2 linked regions of the Sphaerotilus microaerophilus genome follow. The protein of the gene in region 1 binds, or shares a complex with, the protein of each later gene. Links are inferred from orthologs where the notes say so. Each region holds a gene or a part of one and is shown on either strand. Other genes may lie near its edges. The genes, in order: NGK70_RS14185 and NGK70_RS19830.

The links.
Region 2: the proteins of NGK70_RS14185 (region 1) and NGK70_RS19830 are in contact, whole or in part, in a cryo-EM structure (PDB 9GE8), measured with the Escherichia coli proteins. The link is inferred for Sphaerotilus microaerophilus from one-to-one orthologs.

Annotation. Positions count from the first base shown.
Region 1 is NZ_AP025730.1:3,279,852-3,289,027, forward strand. What follows is about bases 2,726-5,655. They hold NGK70_RS14185 (arylesterase), read left to right. Parts: upstream 2,726-3,794; coding sequence 3,795-4,517; downstream 4,518-5,655. Other genes in these bases: rlmB (23S rRNA (guanosine(2251)-2'-O)-methyltransferase RlmB), read right to left, coding at 2,726-2,994; NGK70_RS14180 (ABC transporter ATP-binding protein), read right to left, coding at 3,014-3,796; NGK70_RS14190 (hypothetical protein), read left to right, coding at 4,527-5,021. Also shown: NGK70_RS14155 (chromate transporter), read left to right, coding at 1-483; NGK70_RS14160 (chromate transporter), read left to right, coding at 534-1,070; NGK70_RS14165 (hypothetical protein), read right to left, coding at 1,101-1,469; upp (uracil phosphoribosyltransferase), read right to left, coding at 1,501-2,124; more of rlmB, read right to left, coding at 2,164-2,725; NGK70_RS14195 (endonuclease domain-containing protein), read left to right, coding at 6,194-6,592; NGK70_RS14200 (hypothetical protein), read right to left, coding at 6,775-7,437; NGK70_RS14205 (SOS response-associated peptidase), read right to left, coding at 7,626-8,555; NGK70_RS14210 (hypothetical protein), read right to left, coding at 8,653-9,176. UniProt on the Escherichia coli protein: TesA is a multifunctional esterase that can act as a thioesterase, lysophospholipase and protease.
Region 2 is NZ_AP025730.1:4,642,741-4,652,153, forward strand. What follows is about bases 2,721-5,887. They hold NGK70_RS19830 (ABC transporter permease), read left to right. Parts: upstream 2,721-3,056; coding sequence 3,057-5,687; downstream 5,688-5,887. Other genes in these bases: NGK70_RS19825 (dioxygenase family protein), read right to left, coding at 2,721-2,958; NGK70_RS19835 (chemotaxis protein CheW), read right to left, coding at 5,707-5,887. Outside these bases: twin-arginine translocase subunit TatC, read left to right, coding at 1-94; NGK70_RS19815 (S1C family serine protease), read right to left, coding at 125-1,288; NGK70_RS19820 (Nif3-like dinuclear metal center hexameric protein), read left to right, coding at 1,314-2,069; more of NGK70_RS19825, read right to left, coding at 2,134-2,720; more of NGK70_RS19835, read right to left, coding at 5,888-6,255; NGK70_RS19840 (methyl-accepting chemotaxis protein), read right to left, coding at 6,414-8,135; NGK70_RS19845 (chemotaxis protein CheW), read right to left, coding at 8,187-9,413.

The sequences.
Region 1 (9,176 bases):
CGCGAGCTGGTGGAGCGCTGCGGCTGGCTGACGCAGGCGCAGTTCCTGGAGCTGCTGGCGGTGGGCCAGGTGCTGCCGGGGCCGAACATCGTCAACGTCGCGCTGATGTACGGCGACCGCTGCTTCGGCTGGCGCGGCGCGCTGGCCGCCTGCAGCGGGCTGCTGCTGCTGCCGTTGGGGGTGGTGTTGGCGGCCACGGTGCTGTACCAGCAGCTGGCCACCCAGCCGATGGTGGCCGGCGCCCTGCGCGGCATGGGGGTGGTGGCGGCCGGGCTGGTCATCGCCACCGGCAGCAAGCAGCTGGCTGGCCTGAAGCGCCACCCGCTCGGCCGCACGGTGGCCCTGGGCTATGCCCTGCTCACGGCCGCGCTGGTCGGTGGGCTGCGCTGGCCGATGGCTGCCGTGGTGCTGGGCCTGGGCGGCGTGGCCATGCTGCACGTGGCCTGGGTACTGCGGCGTGGCGCGGCCAAGGGGCCGCGATGAGCGCGCTCGACGCCCTCCTCGACCTGTCGCGCTGGTCGGCAGTGCTGGGCATGCACGGCATGGATACGGCAGCGCTGTTCGGCCTGTTCGGCCACTTCCTGCTGCTGTCCATGCTGGCGGTGGGCGGCGCGATCACCACCGCGCCGGACATGCAGCGCTACCTGGTGCAGGAGCACGGCTGGCTGAGCGATGCGCAGTTCAGCGCCTCGATCGGCCTGGCGCAGGCCGCGCCGGGGCCGAACATCCTCTTCGTCGCCGTGCTGGGCTGGAACGTGGCCGGCCTGGCCGGCATGGTCGCCACGATGGCCGGCATCCTGATCCCCAGCTCCACGCTGGCCTTCGCGGCCTCACGCTGGCTGGGCAGCCGGCGCGAGCGGCTCGGCGTGCGCGCCTTCACCGCCGGTCTGGCGCCGCTGACCATCGGCCTGCTCTGGTCGACCGGCTGGGTGCTGGCCACGCCCGTGCGCCACCAGTGGAGCGCCTGGCTGCTGCTGGGCCTCACGCTGCTGGTGATGCTGCGCACCCAGGTCAGTCCGATGTGGCTGATCGGCCTGGGCGCGCTGGTTGGCGCGGCCGGCTGGGTCTGAGCCGAGATCGATGTCGCGCCGGCCTGGGGCTCAGCGCGGGCTTTCGTGGAAGACGTAGGGCGTCGAGTAGTCGCTGATCTCAAAGTAGACCCGCTTCTCACCGTCGTCGGCCGTGCCGTTGAGGTTCTCGTCCAGGATGCCGTAGCCGTAGCGATACGGGCGCGGATTGGTGTCGTCGGTGCCGTAGGCGGTGCTGATCTTGTCGATCTTGACGAAGCGCTTGACCACCTTGTCCCCCGCGTAGATCTCCAGCACGCCGTTGGTGCCGGTCCAGTTCTGGATGCCGCGGCGGATCTCGTTCTGGGTTTCCTGGGTGCAGCCGGCCAAGGCCAGCAAGGCGGCGCCGGCCAGTAGCGTGCAGGTGGCGCCAAGGCGACGTGGGCTCAGGGAGGTCTTCATCAAGTGGATCCTTGTCAGTCGGCGGCGCGGCTCAGCGGGTGCCGAAGATGCGGTCGCCCGCGTCCCCCAGGCCGGGCAGGATGTAGCCGTCGGCATTGAGGTGGCTGTCGATGGCGGCCGTCCAGCAGCGCACGTCGGGGTGGGCCTTCTCCAGCGCGGCAATGCCTTCGGGCGCTGCCACCAGCACCAGCGCGCGGATGTCGCGGCAGCCCCGCGCCTTGAGCATGTCGACGGTGGCGATCATCGAACCCCCGGTGGCCAGCATCGGGTCCAGGATCAGCGCGGTGCGCTCGTCCAGGTGGCCGACGAAGCGGTCCACATAGGGCTCGGGCTGCAGCGTCTCGTGGTTGCGCGCCACGCCCACCACGCTGACCTTCGCGTTCGGGATCATGTCCAGCGCGCCATCGAGCATGCCCAGGCCGGCCCGCAGGATCGGCACCAGCGTGACCTTGCGACCGGCGATGCGCTCCACCGGAATTTCGCCGCACCAGCCGGTGACCGTGGCCGGCTCCAGCGGGAAGTCGGCCGTGGCCTCGTAGACCAGCAGCCGGGCGATCTCGCCGGTCAGCTCGCGGAACTTCTTGGTCGAGCCTTCCTCGCGCAGGAGGCCGACCTTGTGGCGAATCAGGGGGTGAGGAACGGCGAGGACGGGCATCGGGCGTGACGGCGGTGCGTGGCAACGCCCGCAGTGTACTCAGCCGGGTGTGTCGTTTTCACGATCTGCGTCAGCCTCCTCGGGCTCCACAGGCTCCTGCTCCTGCGCATCCTCTGCTTCCTGCGCCGCCGCCCGGCGCTGGCGCAGCGCCTCGTACAGGCACACCGCGGTGGCCACCGAGACGTTCAGGCTCTCCACCGCGCCGCTCATCGGGATGTGCACCAGCTGGTCGCAGGTCTGGCGGGTGAGCTGGCGCATGCCGTCGCCCTCGGCGCCCAGCACCAGGGCCACAGGGCCGGTGAGGTCCACGTCGTAGATCGACGCCTCGGCGTCGTCGCTGGCGCCGATCAGGCGCAGGTCGCGCTCCTTGAGTTCGCCCATCGTGCGCGCCAGGTTCGGCACCATGAAATAGGGCACCGTCTCGGCCGCGCCGCTGGCCACCTTGGCGACGGTGGCGTTGATGCCCGCGGCGTTCTTCTGCGGCGCGATCACCGCCTGCACGCCCGCGCCATCGGCCACGCGCAGGCAGGCGCCGAGGTTGTGCGGGTCGGTCACGCCGTCGAGCAGCAGCAGCAGCGGCACGCCGCCCACGGCCTCCAGCTCCTCCAGCAGCTCGTCGATCGAGTGGCGCTGCGGCAGCGGGTCCACCCGCGCGGCCACGCCCTGGTGGCGCGGCGAGTGGGCCAGCTTGCACAGGCGGGCGTCGTCGCTCTCCACCAGCGTGGCGCCGGCGGCGCGGGCGCGCTCGACGAAGTGGCGCATGCGGGCGTCACGCCGCGACGGGTCGAAGTACAGCTCGCGCACGGTTTGCGGCGCGATCTTCAGGCGCACGGTCAGGGCATGGAAGCCGAACAGCAGGTTGGCAGGCATCAGGGGTCCGATCAGGAATTCAAGCGGCTGCCGCGGTGGCGGCAACGGCGGAGGCATCAGCAGCGGCATCAGTGGCGGCACCGCCGGCCAGGGCCGCAGCGGCATCGCCGCCAGGGGCGCGGACGGCCACGTCGGCGGTGATCCGCCCCGCCTCGATGCGGATCTGGCGGTCGCAACGGGAGGCGATTGCCGGGTCGTGGGTCACCAGCACCAGCGTGGTGCCCACCTCGCGGTTGAGGTCGAACATCAGCTGCATCACCGCCTCGCCGGTGGCATGGTCGAGGCTGCCGGTGGGCTCGTCGGCAAAGAGCACCGCCGGGCGCAGCACGAAGGCGCGCGCCAGCGCCACGCGCTGCTGTTCGCCGCCCGACAGCAGGCGCGGGTAATGCCCCAGGCGCTCGCCCAGGCCGACGCGCTGCAGCATCTCGGTGGCCAGGCGGCGGGCCTGGCGGTCCCCGCGCAGCTCCAGCGGCAGCATCACGTTCTCCAGTGCGCTCAGGTGGCCCATCAGCTGGAAGCTCTGGAACACGAAGCCCACGCGCTCGCCCCGCACCGCAGCGCGGGCGTCCTCGTCCAGCGTGAACAGGTCCACCCCCGCCAGCCGGACCTGGCCGCTGGTCGGCAGGTCCAGCCCCGCCAGGATGGACAGCAGCGTGCTCTTGCCGGAGCCCGAGGCGCCGACGATCGCCACCGACTCGCGCTCGGCGAGGCTGAATTCGATCTCGTGCAGAATCGTCAGCACCCCCGTGGCATCGCGGACCTGCTTGGTCACGCCCTTGACTTCAATGATGTTCTTGCCCATGCGTTTGCAGCCCTGGCAGCGCGCCGGCTGCGTAGGTGTTGGTGTCAGTGTCGACCGGCGGCACTTTATCCTGCTCGGGCTGGCCGGCGCCGCCGGCATGGCTTGTGCCGCTTCGACCCCGACCACGACCGCGGCCCCCTCACCGAAACGACGCCTGCTGGTGGTCGGCGACAGCCTCTCGGCCGAATACGGCCTGCGCCGCGGCAGCGGCTGGGTGGCCCTGGCCGACCAGCGCCTGAAGGCCGAACTGCCCGGCACCGAGGTGGTCAACGCCAGCATCAGCGGCGACACCACCTCCGGGGGGCGCTCGCGCCTGGCCGCCCTGCTCGCCCAGCATCGCCCCACCCACGTGGTGATCGAGCTCGGCGGCAACGACGCCCTGCGCGGCCTGCCCCTGGAGATGACCCGCGCCAACCTGGCCGCCATGGCCCAACAGGCCAAGGCCGCCGGCGCCAAGGTCATGCTCATCGGCATGCAGGTGCCGCCCAACTACGGGCCGGGCTATACGCGGGACTTCCAGGCCCTGTTCCCCCAGGTCGCCAAACAGGAGTCAGCCGCCCTGCTGCCCTTCCTGCTGGCCGGCGTGGCTGACGATGCCGACCCGATGCGCTGGTTCCAGGCCGACCGCATCCACCCCAACGAGGCGGCGCATCCGCGCATCCTCGCCAACGTCTGGCCGGTGCTGCTGCCCTGGCTGAAGCAGCCTGGCGCGAAGGGATAGAGCCTGACCATGCCCACCGAAAGCCCCGACAACGAAGCCATCCACGAGCCACGCCGCTGGCGTGACAACGGCTGGACCGCCCAGGTCATCAAGAACAACGACGACGACGGCTGGGCCGTCGCGATGTACAAGGCCGGCGAAGCCGAGCCGGCCCTGGTCGGCCCCTGGACCATGGGGCGCGACAAGAAGAACCCCAAGCCGCTCGATCAGGCCGCCTTCAACACCCTGGTCAAGACGGCGGGCGAGGTGCTGCGCCGCCACGAGCAGCAGCGGCACGCCGAGCTGCACAAGGAGTTCACGCTGACCGGCACGGATGGATCGGTGGTGGTGATGATCGACATCGTGCCCGACGAGGAGCACCCCTACGCGCTGCTCAGCGCACGCGGCGCCTGGGGCGACACGATCGCCGAAGTGCGCGTGCCGCCCAGCTTCAAGCTGACGCGTGCCAGCGCCGCAGCGTGGCTGGAGGGCGGCTGTCAGCCACCGGGACGATCGGACAGGTGAGGTTCAGCAACCACCCCGCCCCTGCGGGACACCCCTCCGGAGGAGGGGAATGGAGACGCCGGCCGCCAGGGGCAGGCAACGCAGCATTGATTCCCCTCCGTTGGAGGGGTGGCAGGCGAAGCCTGACGGGGTGGTTCACGATGGCACAACGAGACTTGAATGCAACCACCCCGCCCCTGCGGGGCACCCCTCCGGAGGAGGGGAATGGAGACGCCGGCCGCCAGGGGCAGGCAACGCAGCATTGATTCCCCTCCGTTGAAGGGGTGGCAGGCGAAGCCTGACGGGGTGGTTCACGATGGCACAACGAGACTTGAATGCAACCACCCCGCCCCTGCGGGGCACCCCTCCGGAGGAGGGGAATGGAGACGCCGGCCGCCAGGGGCAGGCAACGCAGCATTGATTCCCCTCCGTTGGAGGGGTGGCAGGCGAAGCCTGACGGGGTGGTTCACGATGGCACAACGAGACTTGAATGCAACCACCCCGCCCCTGCGGGGCACCCCTCCGGAGGAGGGGAATGGGGACGCCGGCCGCCAGGGGCAGGCAACGCAGCATTGATTCCCCTCCGTTGGAGGGGTGGCAGGCGAAGCCTGACGGGGTGATTCACGATGTCACAACGAGACTTGAATGCAACCACCCCGCCCCTGCGGGGCACCCCTCCGGAGGAGGGGAATGGAGACGCCGGCCGCCAGGGGCAGGCAACGCAGCATTGATTCCCCTCCGTTGGAGGGGTGGCAGGCGAAGCCTGACGGGGTGATTCACGATGTCACAACGAGACTTGAATGCAACCACCCCGCCCCTGCGGGGCACCCCTCCGGAGGAGGGGAATGGAGACGCCGGCCGCCAGGGGCAGGCAACGCAGCATTGATTCCCCTCCGTTGGAGGGGTGGCAGGCGAAGCCTGACGGGGTGGTTCACGATGGCACAACGAGACTTGAACGCAACCACCCCGCCCCTGCGGGGCACCCCTCCGGAGGAGGGGAATGGAGACGCCGGCCGCCAGGGGCAGGCAACGCAGCATTGATTCCCCTCCGTTGGAGGGGTGGCAGGCGAAGCCTGACGGGGTGGTTCACGATGGCACAACGAGACTTGAATGCAACCACCCCGCCCCTGCGGGGCACCCCTCCGGAGGAGGGGAATGGGGACGGTTCCAGGTTCACCCGGAACTATCGGTCGTTGCCGTTCAACCCTCGGTTGAAGGAACGGGCCAAGGCATTGCGCAAGGCGGGCAATCTGTCCGAAGTGCTGCTCTGGAATCAGCTCAGGAAGGGGCAGTTCAAGGGGCTGGATTTCGACCGGCAGAAGATCATTGGCAACTACATCGTGGACTTCTTCTGCGCCGAGAAGAACACCGTCGTCGAGGTGGATGGCAGCAGTCACGACGACAAGGCGGACTATGACGCACAACGCGACGCCTTTCTGGCGGGGCTGGGCCTGCATGTGGTCCATATCCTGGACAAGGACGTGAAGCAGGACATGGCCGCTGTCATGGGCTTCTTGATGCAGCAGATGTTTCCTGACCCGCAGGGCGCCGTGACCTGGGATTCAAGCCGTTGCCTGGGTCACTCACGCTGACTGTGCCGTCACTTTCCGCTGATGGCTGGCCTGGCAGTCGCCGCGTCGGCCCTGCCGTTCGATTTCACCCATGTCGGCAACTTCGGACACATGAGCCACACCGGCGACTCCGCCGGCAAGGCAGCGCTGGCCAGTGACCCTGCCCCCCTGCCCTCCTCCCGCCCTCGCCCCCGCTCAGCCTCTCAGGTCACCAGCACCCGCAGCGGGCTCGTCCAGGGTCCGGAACCCCGGTTGTTGACCCCGCGCATGCGCACCCAGACGAAGCCGGGCCTCAAGTCATCGACAGTGAAGCGCTGTACCGAAAACACCGTCTGCACGTGCGACCAGACCGAGGCTTCAGTACTCACGCTGCTCGGGTCGGTGGACGCGGTCTGCACCTCGTAGCCCAGCGCACCCTCGGCGCGGTTGGCATGCAGCTCGATCCGCCCGGTGTGTTCGGTCGGTGCACCGCGCAGGCCAGCCATCGGCCCCGGCAGCGCACCATTGCCATTCGAGGCGCGCGCCTGCTCCTGCCTGAGCTCGAAGCCGGTGCTGCCCAGTTTGGCCACATCGCCGTTGGCCGTGAACTCCACGTAAGCGGCCAGGCGCTTCAGCAGCTCGACGAAGCTGCGCCGCGTTTCCTTGCGCACCGCGATCTTCTGCGAGTCGTGCGTCAACGCTGCGTAGTAGGCGTCCCGGTACCCCTGGTAGGCCAAATCCAGCTGATCCCAGCTGGGTGTGGCGTCGCCCCAGGGCTGAGGAAACACCGGGTTCTCCTTCATCGCAGTCACCGCTGCGCCGCCGTAGGCGAGCAAATCCGGGTCGCTGCGCCGTTCCAGGCCAAGAATCAACTTCGGCTGAAGCATGATGAATTCCCCCATCGAATCAAGTCGCATCACCGTGATGCCCAGCCATCTTGCTGAGCCCTGGCGGCGCGGGGGGTCACTCGAAAGGGGGAAGCGGGCGTGAATGTTCCGCAGCGCCGGACCCCCTTTTGGGTTGGGGGCACCAGGAACCTGCAGCCGCTGTTCCCAGACGCGGCCACCGGTGCCATTCAGGTCGGCGCAGGCTCGGCCACGAACAGCTCGGCCGATGCCAGCCGCACCAGCTGGGCCGCCTGTTCCAGGGGCGCGTGCAGCCAGGTGTCCACGTCCTCAGGCTCGATCGGCACCACCGACCGCTTGTCCTGCAGGTGGGCCGGCCGCTTGGGGTCGGGCTTGTGCATCCGCGCCATCAGCGGGTGGGCATCGGCGTTCAGGGTGAGCATGGTGTAGGACTCGACCAGCTCGCCCGTGGCCGGATCGGTCCAGGTGCTCCACAGCCCGGCCAGGCTCCAGGGCTCGCCATCTGCGCGAGTGAAGCGCCATGGCACGTGCCTGCCCGTCTCCCAGCAGGGCTCGAAGAAGGCGGCCGCCGGGATGACGCAGCGCTGTCCACGCGCCCAGGGGTGCTTGTAGCTGGCCTTCTGGGCCAGCTCTTCCGACCGGGCGTTGCAGGTGGGGTACTTGAGCTTGCGCTCCTTGGCGAACCAAGGGATCAGGGCCCACTGGCCGACCACCAGCTCGCGCCCGGGCGCAACGGTGTCACGGGCAGCGCGGAGAAATGGGCCGGCGTAGGCCGGGAACATGTCATGCGCCCACCATCGCGGCTGGTTGCGCGCGCCGATGTGCCAGAAGCGCTCGATGGCCGCCTGCTCGGGGGTGATGTAGCGGGTGCACATGCGCGTGACTCTAGCGGCCGCGCGCTGTCCATGCCAATCTGGCCGCGCTTCGCGGAAACCCTGGTCCTGCAGGTCGAAGCTGAAGACCTGTGCGGGTGGGGAACGGGTGCCGGTGTGGATCGAACCCTCGATGGACCACCTCGCCACGGTGGTTGTGCCGAACGACGCGATCACGCAGCGCAAGTCTTCGCCTTGCTCCACCGTCACTGGACCCAACAGACACTGCGGGCACTTGAACCAGTCGCGTGCATCGCTGAACTCCACGAATCGCTGCTCGATCCTCTCAAACCGGCGGGCGGCGTGAATCAGTCGATCCAGTGTTCTTGGATCAAGTCGCATCGGCAGCTCCCTGTGTATCACTCTATCGGTCCGTGCCGTCTTGCGCCTTGCGCGCAGACTGGCGGTCCTGCACGGCGCGAAGACCTCGTTCAAATAACGAGTCTGCGTCGGGGAACCGTACGAGCTCGTTCTGCACTTCGTCGAGATCCTCGCGCGTGATGACCAATACACCCAGATCAGCCGCTGGCCCGGCATCCGCAGCAACCTGTTCGCCCGTCATGGCGGTGACGATGACCGGCAGCACCCGCAGATGCTTCATGTTGGATGCGGCCAGCGAATCTCGCACATTGACTGTTCGAGCCGCCAGCCTCGATAGTTTTCCTTCCGCGCGCAGCAGACCCAGTGTGCACTCCACCACCAAGAAATCCCCGTGCGACGTCGTCGCAATGACATCAAAGGTGTCGCGCGTCTTGGCGTGCGTCCCGAAAGATGCGACGGAGAAACCCAGTGCCCAAAGCAGCCAGGCAATCGCTGCCTCAAAGTCGTCGGCTGCCTTGCCTCTTGGCGGCATCTCGGGGTGCAGGTAGGTCTGTGTCAGCGAGCCCG
Region 2 (9,413 bases), 1.4 Mb from region 1 along the record:
TTACGAGTTCGGCATCATTGGCGCGCAGTTCTTCATCCGCCACACGAAGGCGCCGGACGACGAGGCTGCCGCCGACAAGGCGCAATCAAGCTAGGCAGCCGCGCGCTGCGCCACCACTGCTGCGTCACTGGCCCTCGTCGTCGGCGCGCCGGTTGGAGGCGACGGCCTTCGGCCGCTGCGCGATCTGCACAGTCAACTCGATCGAACGACCTTCGCGCACGACCGAGAGCTTGGCGGGTTGCTTCGGCTTGAGCGCCGCCACCGCGTTCAGCAGCTGGCCTGTGTTGGCCACCGGCCGGCCGGCCACGCGCACCACCACGTCGCCCGGACGCACGCCTGCGGCGCTGGCCGGGCCGTCGTTGAGCACCCCACTGATCAACACGCCCTGCTCGGTGCCGAGCTTGAGCGCCGCCGCGCGCTCGGCGCTGAGGTCGCTGGGCTGCACGCCGATCCAGCCACGCGTGACCACGCCATCGCGGATCAGGCCGTCCATGACCTGGCGCGCGGTGGTCACGGGGATCGCGAAGCCGATGCCCATGCTGCCGCCCGAGCGCGAGTAGATCGCGGTGTTGATGCCCATCAGGTGTCCGCCGGTGTCCACCAGCGCGCCACCCGAGTTGCCCGGGTTGATGGCGGCATCGGTCTGGATGAAATTCTCGAAGGTGTTCAGCCCCAGCCCGTTGCGGCCCAGCGCACTGACGATGCCTGCCGTCACCGTCTGCCCGACGTTGAAGGGGTTGCCGATGGCCAGCACAACGTCGCCCACCTGCAGCGCCTCGGCATCGCCGAAGGTGATGGCCGGCAGGCCCTGTGCCTCGATCTTCAGCACCGCGAGGTCGCTCTCCGGGTCGGTGCCCACCACCTTGGCCGGTGTGCGGCGTCCATCCGCCAGCACCACCTCGATGCGCTGGGTATCTTCGACCACGTGGTTGTTGGTCAGCAGGTAGCCATCCGCACTGACGATCACCGCCGAGCCCATGCCCGACTCGGGCTCGCCGAAGTAGCGCTTGAACCAGGGCTCCGCGGCGTGCGGCGACCGGGTCTGCGCGCCCTGCGTCAGCACGCTGACCACCGACGGTGCCGCCTGGCGCGCCGCCAGGGCATGCCCCGTCACCGGCGCGTCGGCCGAGGCGCCCCGTGCGCCCGCTGGCGCGCTGTGCACCATCACCTGCACGCCCGCCGCGCTGCTGCGCCCGGCCAGCCACTGCGGCTGCAACGTGGCCAGCACGAAGACCACCGCCACCGCCACGGTGACGGCTTGCGAGAATACGAGCCAGAGCCTGCGCATGTCAGGAAATGAAGGATCTACCGCCGTGGAAACCCGTCGCGACGCACTCACTGCCCACCTGGACCAACTGCTGGAGGTGCCTCGCTTCAGCGATTATGGGCCGAACGGCCTGCAGGTGGAGGGGCGGGAGACGATCCGCCGCCTCGTCACCGGGGTGACCGCCAGCGTGGCCCTGATCGACGCGGCCATCGCGGCCGGGGCAGACGCTCTCCTGGTCCACCACGGCCTGTTCTGGCGCGGCCAGGACGGGCGCGTCACTGGCTGGATGAAGCAGCGCCTGGCCCGGCTGCTGCAGCATGACATCAACCTCTACGCCTACCACCTGCCGCTGGACGCGCATGCCGAGCTGGGCAACAACGCACAGCTCGGCCAGCGGCTGGGCTTCACGGCGCAGGGCCGCTTTGGCGAGCAGCAGCTGGGCTGGCTGGGTAGCCCGCCGGCGGGCATCGGCGACGCTGCCCAGCTGGCCCGCCACGTCGGCGAGCGGCTGGGGCGCACCCCCGTACTGCTGCCCGGCGACGGCCGGCCGCTGCAGCGGGTGGCCTGGTGCACCGGCGGCGCGCAGGGCTGGTTCGAGTCGGCCATCGCGGCGGGGGCGGACGTCTACCTGACCGGCGAGATCTCCGAACCGCAGGCGCACTACGCCCGCGAGACCGGCGTGGCCTACCTGGCCTGCGGCCACCACGCCACCGAGCGCTACGGCGCCGAGGCGCTCGGCGCCCATCTGGCGCAGCACTTCGGGCTGGCGCACCAGCACATCGACATCGACAACCCGGCCTGAGCAGGGTGCCGACGCGGCGGGTCGATCAGGCGGGTCGATCAGGCGGGTCGATCAGGCCGGTCGATCAGGCAGCGAGCTGCGTCGCGGCCGGGCCGAAGGCAAAGCCGTCCATCGCCAGCAGGCCGGCGTCGACGCTGTCATGGATGCGCAGCGCGGCGTGGTCGGCACCGCCCGCTCCGGCCGCCACGTAGAAGGGCAGCCAGTGCTCGTCGGTGGGGTGCTGCTCGGCCGCGTGGGGCGCCTGGCGGCGGTAGTCCCACAGCGCCTCCCAGTCGCGCGCCGCGCCGCGCTCGACCACCCAGTCGCGGAAGGCCGCCACATCGGGCTCGACCGACCGCTCCACGGCCCCGCGGTGGCCAAAGAAGCGCCGCAGGTTGTGCGTCATCGCGCCGCTGCCGATGATCAGCACGCCCTCGGCGGCCAGCGGGGCCAGGGCCGCGCCGATGGCCCACTGCTGGCGCGGCGTCCAGTTCGGCACCAGCGACAGCGGCACCACCGGCACCTCGGCGGCGGGCCACATGCGCTTGAGCAGCGTCCAGATGCCATGGTCCAGGCCGCCAGCGGCCACCGCTTCGGTGGCGATGCCCGCCTCGGTCAGCCGCCGCGCCACATCGACCGCCAGCTGCGGGTCGCCCTGGGCGTCGTACTGCTGTTCGTAGAGCTCGGCCGGGAAGCCGCCGAAGTCGTGGATCGCCCCGTGCTTGCGCTCGGCCAGCACCACCGGGCGGCGCGTCGCGGTGTGCGGCGAGACGACCAGCGCAGCGCGCGGACGGCCAAACTCGCGCTCGATGCGCGCACCGAGCCCGTCGAGGAAGTCACTGGCCGGCGAACGCTCGATCGCGATCATCGGCGAGCCGTGGGAGAGGTAGAGGGTGGGCAGGACGTTCATGATGATTGACATTGCAACACGCCGACCCTGAGGCGACATTCGGCGGCTTTGCACGCTCCATTCGGCGCTGTCACCGCGCATGGTGTACCTTGGCGGCCATGTCTGCCACGCCCCTGAGCCCGGCCCTGCCGCGCCCCGCCACCCGCGCCGATCGCCCCCCTTCCGTCCTCCGCCTGGCCTGGCGCCAGCTGCTGCGCGACTTCCGCGCCGGCGAGCTGCGCCTGATCGGACTGGCGGTGATCCTGGCGGTCGCCGCGCTCAGCTCGGTGGGTTTTTTCTCCGACCGCCTGCAGGGTGGCCTGGCCCGCGACGCACGCTCGCTGCTCGGCGGCGACGCGGTGGTGGCGAGCGACCAGCCTCTGCCGCCTGACTTTGCGCGCACCGCTGCGCAGATGGGGCTGAAGCAGGCGGTCACGGCGAGCTTCCCGAGCATGGCGCGCGCGCCCGAGGAACGTGGCGAGCGCACCCTGCTGGTGGCGGTCAAGGCGGCCAGCGCCGGCTATCCGCTGCGCGGCGCGCTGCGCATCAGCGATGCGCCGGCCACTGCGCAAGGTGCCACACCAAGTGGGGCCGCCTCGGCCCACCGCGAGGTTGCCCAGGGCCCGGCACCCGGCAGCGTCTGGGTCGATGCCGCGGTGCTCGATGCGCTGCAACTGCGCCTGGGCGACACGCTGATGCTGGGCGAGGCGGGGCTGCGCGTGGCCGCCGTGCTGCGGGTGGAGCCCGACCGGGGCGCCGGCTTCATGAACTTTGCCCCGCGGGTGCTGATGCACACCGCCGACCTGGACGCCACCCGGCTGATCCAGCCGGCCAGCCGCGTGACCTGGCGTCTGGCGGTGGCAGCGTACGACGGGCGTGGCGCCAGCACCGCGGTGAAGGGCTACGTCAGCTGGGCCGAGGAGGCGCTGCAGCGCGAGCGGGTACGCGGCGCGCGCGTCGAATCGCTCGACAGTGCCCGCCCGGAAATGCGCCAGACGCTGGACCGCGCCGGCCAGTTCCTGCAGCTGGTGGCCGTGCTGGCTGCGCTGCTGGCCGCCGTGGCCGTGGGCATTGCCGCGCGCGGCTTTGCGCTGCGCCACCTGGACGCCTGCGCCATGCTGCGCGTGCTCGGCCAGCCGCAGCGGCGCATCGCTGCCACCTATGCGCTGGAGCTGCTCTGGGTCGGGCTGCTCGCCAGCGCCCTGGGGGTGCTGCTGGGCCTGGTGGTGCACCAGGGCTTCGTCTGGCTGCTGGCCGGGTTGATCGACGCCCAGCTGCCGGCGCCGACTGCGTGGCCGGCGGCGCTGGGTGGTGGCGTCGGGCTGATCCTGCTGGCCGCCTTCGGTCTGCCGCCGGTGCTGCAGCTCGCCAGCGTGCCGGCGCTGCGGGTGATCCGGCGCGACCTGGGCGAGCCCCGCGCCGCCTCGCTGCTGGTGCTGGCCACCGGCATCGCCGGCTTTGCCGGACTGCTGATGCTGGCCGCTGCCGACCTGAAGCTGGGCGGCATCGCCGTGGGCGGCTTTGCCGCCGCCTGGCTGTTCTTTGCCGGCAGTGGCTGGCTGGCCGTGCACCTGCTGCGCCGCCTGGTGCCCGAGGTGGGCGCGCCACGCTGGCTGACGCTGGCCAAGCGCCAGCTGGCGGCACGCCCGGGGCTGGTCGTGCTGCAGGTCAGCGCCCTGGCGGTGGGCATGATGGCGCTCGTCCTGCTGGTGATGCTGCGCACCGATCTGGTCCGCAGCTGGCGGGCGGCGACGCCGCCGGACGCACCGGACCGCTTCGTCATCAACGTGCTGCCCGAGCAGGGCGAGGCCTTCCGCGCCACGCTGCGCGACGCGGGCGTGGCTCGCTACGACTGGTACCCGATGATCCGCGGCCGGCTGGTGGCGGTGAACGGCCGCGAGGTGAAGCTGGAGGACTACGCCGCCGACCGCGCCAAACGGCTGGTCGACCGCGAGTTCAACCTCAGCCACGATGCCGCGCTGCCGGCGCACAACCAGGTGGTGGCGGGGCGCTGGCAGGCCGACGAGGCGGACGCCCTCAGCGTCGAGGAGGGCCTGGCGCAGACCCTGGGGCTGAAGCTGGGCGACCGGCTGCGCTTCGACATCGCCGGCAGCCCGGTGGAGGGCCGTATCAGCAGCCTGCGCAAGGTGGACTGGGCCTCGATGCGGGTCAACTTCTTCGTGCTGTTCCCGCGCGCCCGGATGACGGACCTGCCGGTGACCTACATCGCGGCCTTCCGCGCGCCCGACGGTGCGGGCCAACGCGGCTTCGACGCCACGCTGGCGCGGCAGTACCCGAACATCACCAGCGTGGACGTGTCCGCGCAGATCGCCCAGGTGCAGCGGGTACTGGACCAGGTGGTGCAGGCGGTGGAGTTTCTGTTTGCCTTCACGCTGGCGGCCGGTCTGCTGGTGCTGTTCGCGGCGGTGAGCGCCAGCCGTGAGGCGCGCGCGCGCGAATTCGCGCTGCTGCGGGCGATGGGCGCGGGCAGCCGACTGCTGGCGCAGGTGCAGCGCGCGGAGCTGCTGTCGGTGGGGGCCCTGGCCGGCCTGCTGGCCAGCGCTGCCGCGATGGGCGTGGGCTGGGCACTGGCGCGCCAGGTGTTCAACTTCGACTGGAACGCGCCGCTGTGGGTGCCGCTGGCCGGCACGGCCGCCGGTGCGCTGCTGGCGCTGGGGGCCGGCTGGTGGAGCCTGCGCGAGCTGCTGCAGCGCCCGGTGGTCGAAACGCTGCGCCGCGCGGCGGACTAGCGCCGCGGGCAGGGGCGGATCAGAAGCTGGCGTCGAGCGCGCCGAGCTCGTCGCCGGTCAGCACCGACTCGATGTCCACCAGGATCAGCATGCGCTCGGCGACGTTGGCGATGCCGCGGATGTAGCGGGTGTCGACCAGGGCATTCATCGCCGGGGCAGGCTGCACCAGCGCCGCGTCGAGCTGGATCACGTCCGACACGGCATCAACCACCGCGCCGATGACCCGCCCACGCATGTTCAGCACGATGACCACGGTCATGGCGTTCAGCTCGGCGCTGTCGCAGCCCAGCTTCAGGCGCAGGTCGATGATCGGCACGATCACGCCGCGCAGGTCCACCACCCCCTTCAGGAAGGCCGGTGAGTTGGCAATGCGCGTGGGTGCCTCGTAGGAGCGGATCTCCTGCACCTTGAGGATGTCGACCCCGTACTCCTCGCCGCCCAGGCGGAAGGTGAGGAACTCACCCGCACTGGCAGCGGCACCGCGGGCGGCGTTGGCCGACTGACGACCGTAGGACGCGAGGGATTGTTCGGCGAGCGCGCTGCGCGGCCGGTCCTGGACGATGCTCATGGGGGACTCCTGTCGAACAGGGAAGGCAGTGAACGCTGGGAACGCGGTGGACGCGGGGAAGGCAGAACGGGCAGGTTCGGCCGCTGGCAGCCGGTGCGCTGGCCGAGCCCCGCAGGAGGGTTATCGGCAGGCACCGGGGATTCAGTAGGCGGCAGGATTCAGAAGGTGGTCCAGTCGTCGCCTGCCGTCGCGACCTGGGTTGCGGCGGCCTGGGTTGGCACGGCAGGCTGGGCGCGGGGAGGCTTCGGCGCGGGGGCCGCCGCCGCACGCGCTGCCTGTGCAGGGGCCGGCTGCGCACGGGCTGGCTCCGCGTGACCACCGGCCACGTGGAAGGCCGCCACGACCTCGGTCAGGCGCCGGGACTGCTCGCGCAGGCTCTCTGCCGCGGCGGCACTCTGCTCGACCAGCGCCGCGTTCTGCTGCGTCATCTGGTCGAGCTGGGTGACCGCGCCGTTGACGTGGCCCAGCTCGACGCTCTGCTCGCTCGCCGCCGAGGTGATCTCGCCGATGATGTGATTGACCCGCTGCACATCGGCAACCAAGGCACCGATGGTGGTCCCGGCAGCGTGGACCAGCCGCCCGCCACTGTCCACGGTCTCGACGCTGGCAGCGATCAGGCCCTTGATCTCGCGCGCCGCATCGGCGCTGCGCTGCGCCAGGCTGCGCACCTCGCCAGCCACCACCGCAAAGCCACGGCCCTGCTCGCCAGCACGCGCGGCTTCCACCGCCGCGTTGAGCGCCAGGATGTTGGTCTGGAAGGCGATGCTGTCGATCACGCCGATGATCTCGCCGATCTTGCGGCTGGAGCCGCTGATCTGCTCCATGTTGTCAACCACCTGGGCCATCACCTGCCCGCCCCGCTGGGCGGCCTCGGCCGCGGCGCTGGCGAGCTGGTTGGCCGCGCGGGCGGAATCCGCCGTCTGCCGCACGGTGGTGGTGAGCTGCTCCATGGAGCTGGCGGTTTGCTGCAGCGAGCCGGCCGTCTGCTCGGTACGGCTGGACAGGTCCTGGTTGCCACTGGCGATCTCGCTGCTGGCGGTGCCGATGGCCTCGGTGGTCTGGCGGATGTTGCCGACCATGCCCGCCAGCGCCCCCTGCATCTCTGCCAGCGCCGCCAGCAGGTGAGAGCACTCGTCGCGGCCGGTGACGACGATCTGGCGGGTCAGATCGCCCCGCGCAATCGCCAGCGCGGTGGCCTCGGCCCGCCTGACCGGCTCGACGATGCTGCGCGAGTTCATCAGCGTGAGTGGGGCCACCAGGATGAACGCCACCGCGAGTGCCGCGGCGAGCGACCACCAGGCCATTTGCACCGTCCGCTCCTGCACGCGGACCGCCGCAAGCGTCTCCGCATCGAGAGCCGACGCCAGGATCTCGACCTGCGCGTCCACGTCACGGACCAGATCCTTGGCAGAAGCCATCGCCTGGTTTGCCGCCGGCGCGTCGTTGAAGCCACCGATCTCGACCGCCTGAAAAACCGGCTTCGCCTTGTCGGCATACTGGGTCATCAAGCTGCTGATCTTGCGCGCCGGATCACCCCTGCCGGCCGCCTCGGCACCTTCCAATCGATGCGCACTGTCCAGGACCTGCGCGACCGCAGCCTGCCACTTCGGGCGATAGGCTCGTTGCTGCTCGGCACTGTCGTAGTTGATCAGCAAATCCTTCTCATACCGGCGCACATTTCCCAAGGCGGTACGCAGGCCCGCCAAGATCACCGTGCTGCCGTGGGTCGACTCCATGTGACGGGACGCGCCGGCCGTGACCTCATTCAGTCCCCACAGAGCCGTTCCGCCGACCAGGGCGAGAAGACAGAGCACCATCGCGATGGCGCCCAGCATGCGCAAGCGGATCGTGAACGACCGCAGCAGGTTCATCGGGCTCATGGCGTCTCCCCGGCGCAGGACGGCGACAGGGCGCCGCCTGCGAAGTCAGCGTCAGTGACGCGAGCGGCGCACCAGCGAGCCGGTGTCCAGGATCAGCGCGACGCGGCCATCGCCCATGATGGTGGCGCCGGACACATCCGTCACCTTGCGGTAGTTGGCTTCGAGGTTCTTGACCACCACCTGCTGCTGGCCGAGCAGCTCATCGACCAGCAGAGCCACGCGCCCGCCCTCGGCCTCCACCACGACCATGATCGAGGAGACCCGCTCGAAGTCGAAGCGCGGCACGTCGAACACCCGCTCCAGCTCGATCACCGGCATGTACTCCTCGCGCACCTGCACCACGCGGCCCGTGCCGCCGATGGTCTTGATGGTCTTGTCGGTGACCTGGAAGCTCTCGACCACCGAGGCCAGCGGCAGGATGTAGACCTCGTCGCCCACGCCCACGCTCATGCCGTCCATGATCGCCAGCGTCAGCGGCAGCCGCACCTTGACACTCATGCCGTAGCCTTCGGCGGAGTCGATCTCCACCGAGCCGCCCAGCGAGGTGATGTTCTTCTTCACCACGTCCATGCCCACGCCCCGGCCGGACACGTCGGTCACCACCTCCGCGGTGGAGAAGCCGGGCGCGAAGATGAGCCCCCAGACGTCCTGGTCACTCATCGAATCGGGGGCGTCCAGGCCGCGTTCGCGCGCCTTGTTCAGGAGCTTCTCGCGCGACAGACCCTTGCCGTCGTCGCGCACCTCGATGACGATCGAGCCGCCCTGGTGCGAGGCCGACAGCGTGATCGTGCCCACGTCCGGCTTGCCCTTGGCGAGGCGTTCGTCGGGCATCTCGACGCCGTGGTCGCAGGAATTGCGCACCAGGTGCGTCAGCGGGTCGGTGATCTTCTCGATCAGGCCCTTGTCCAGCTCGGTGGCCTCGCCCTGAGTGACCAGCTCCACCTTCTTGCCCAGCTTGCTGGCCAGGTCGCGCAGCATGCGGGGAAAGCGGTTGAACACCGTCGACATCGGGATCATGCGGATCGACATCACCGCTTCCTGCAGGTCGCGGGTGTTGCGGTCGAGGTCGTTCAGCCCGGCCACCAGCTGCTGGTAGACCACCGGGTCGAGGTCGCGGCTGTTTTGCGCCAGCATGGCCTGGGTGATCACCAGCTCGCCCACCAGGTTGATCAGCTGGTCGACCTTTTCCACCGCCACGCGGATGGTGGTGGAGTCGAGGCCGCCGGTGCTGGCCTTGTCATTGCGCACGGCTGGGGCGGAGCGGGCCGCCTCGGCACG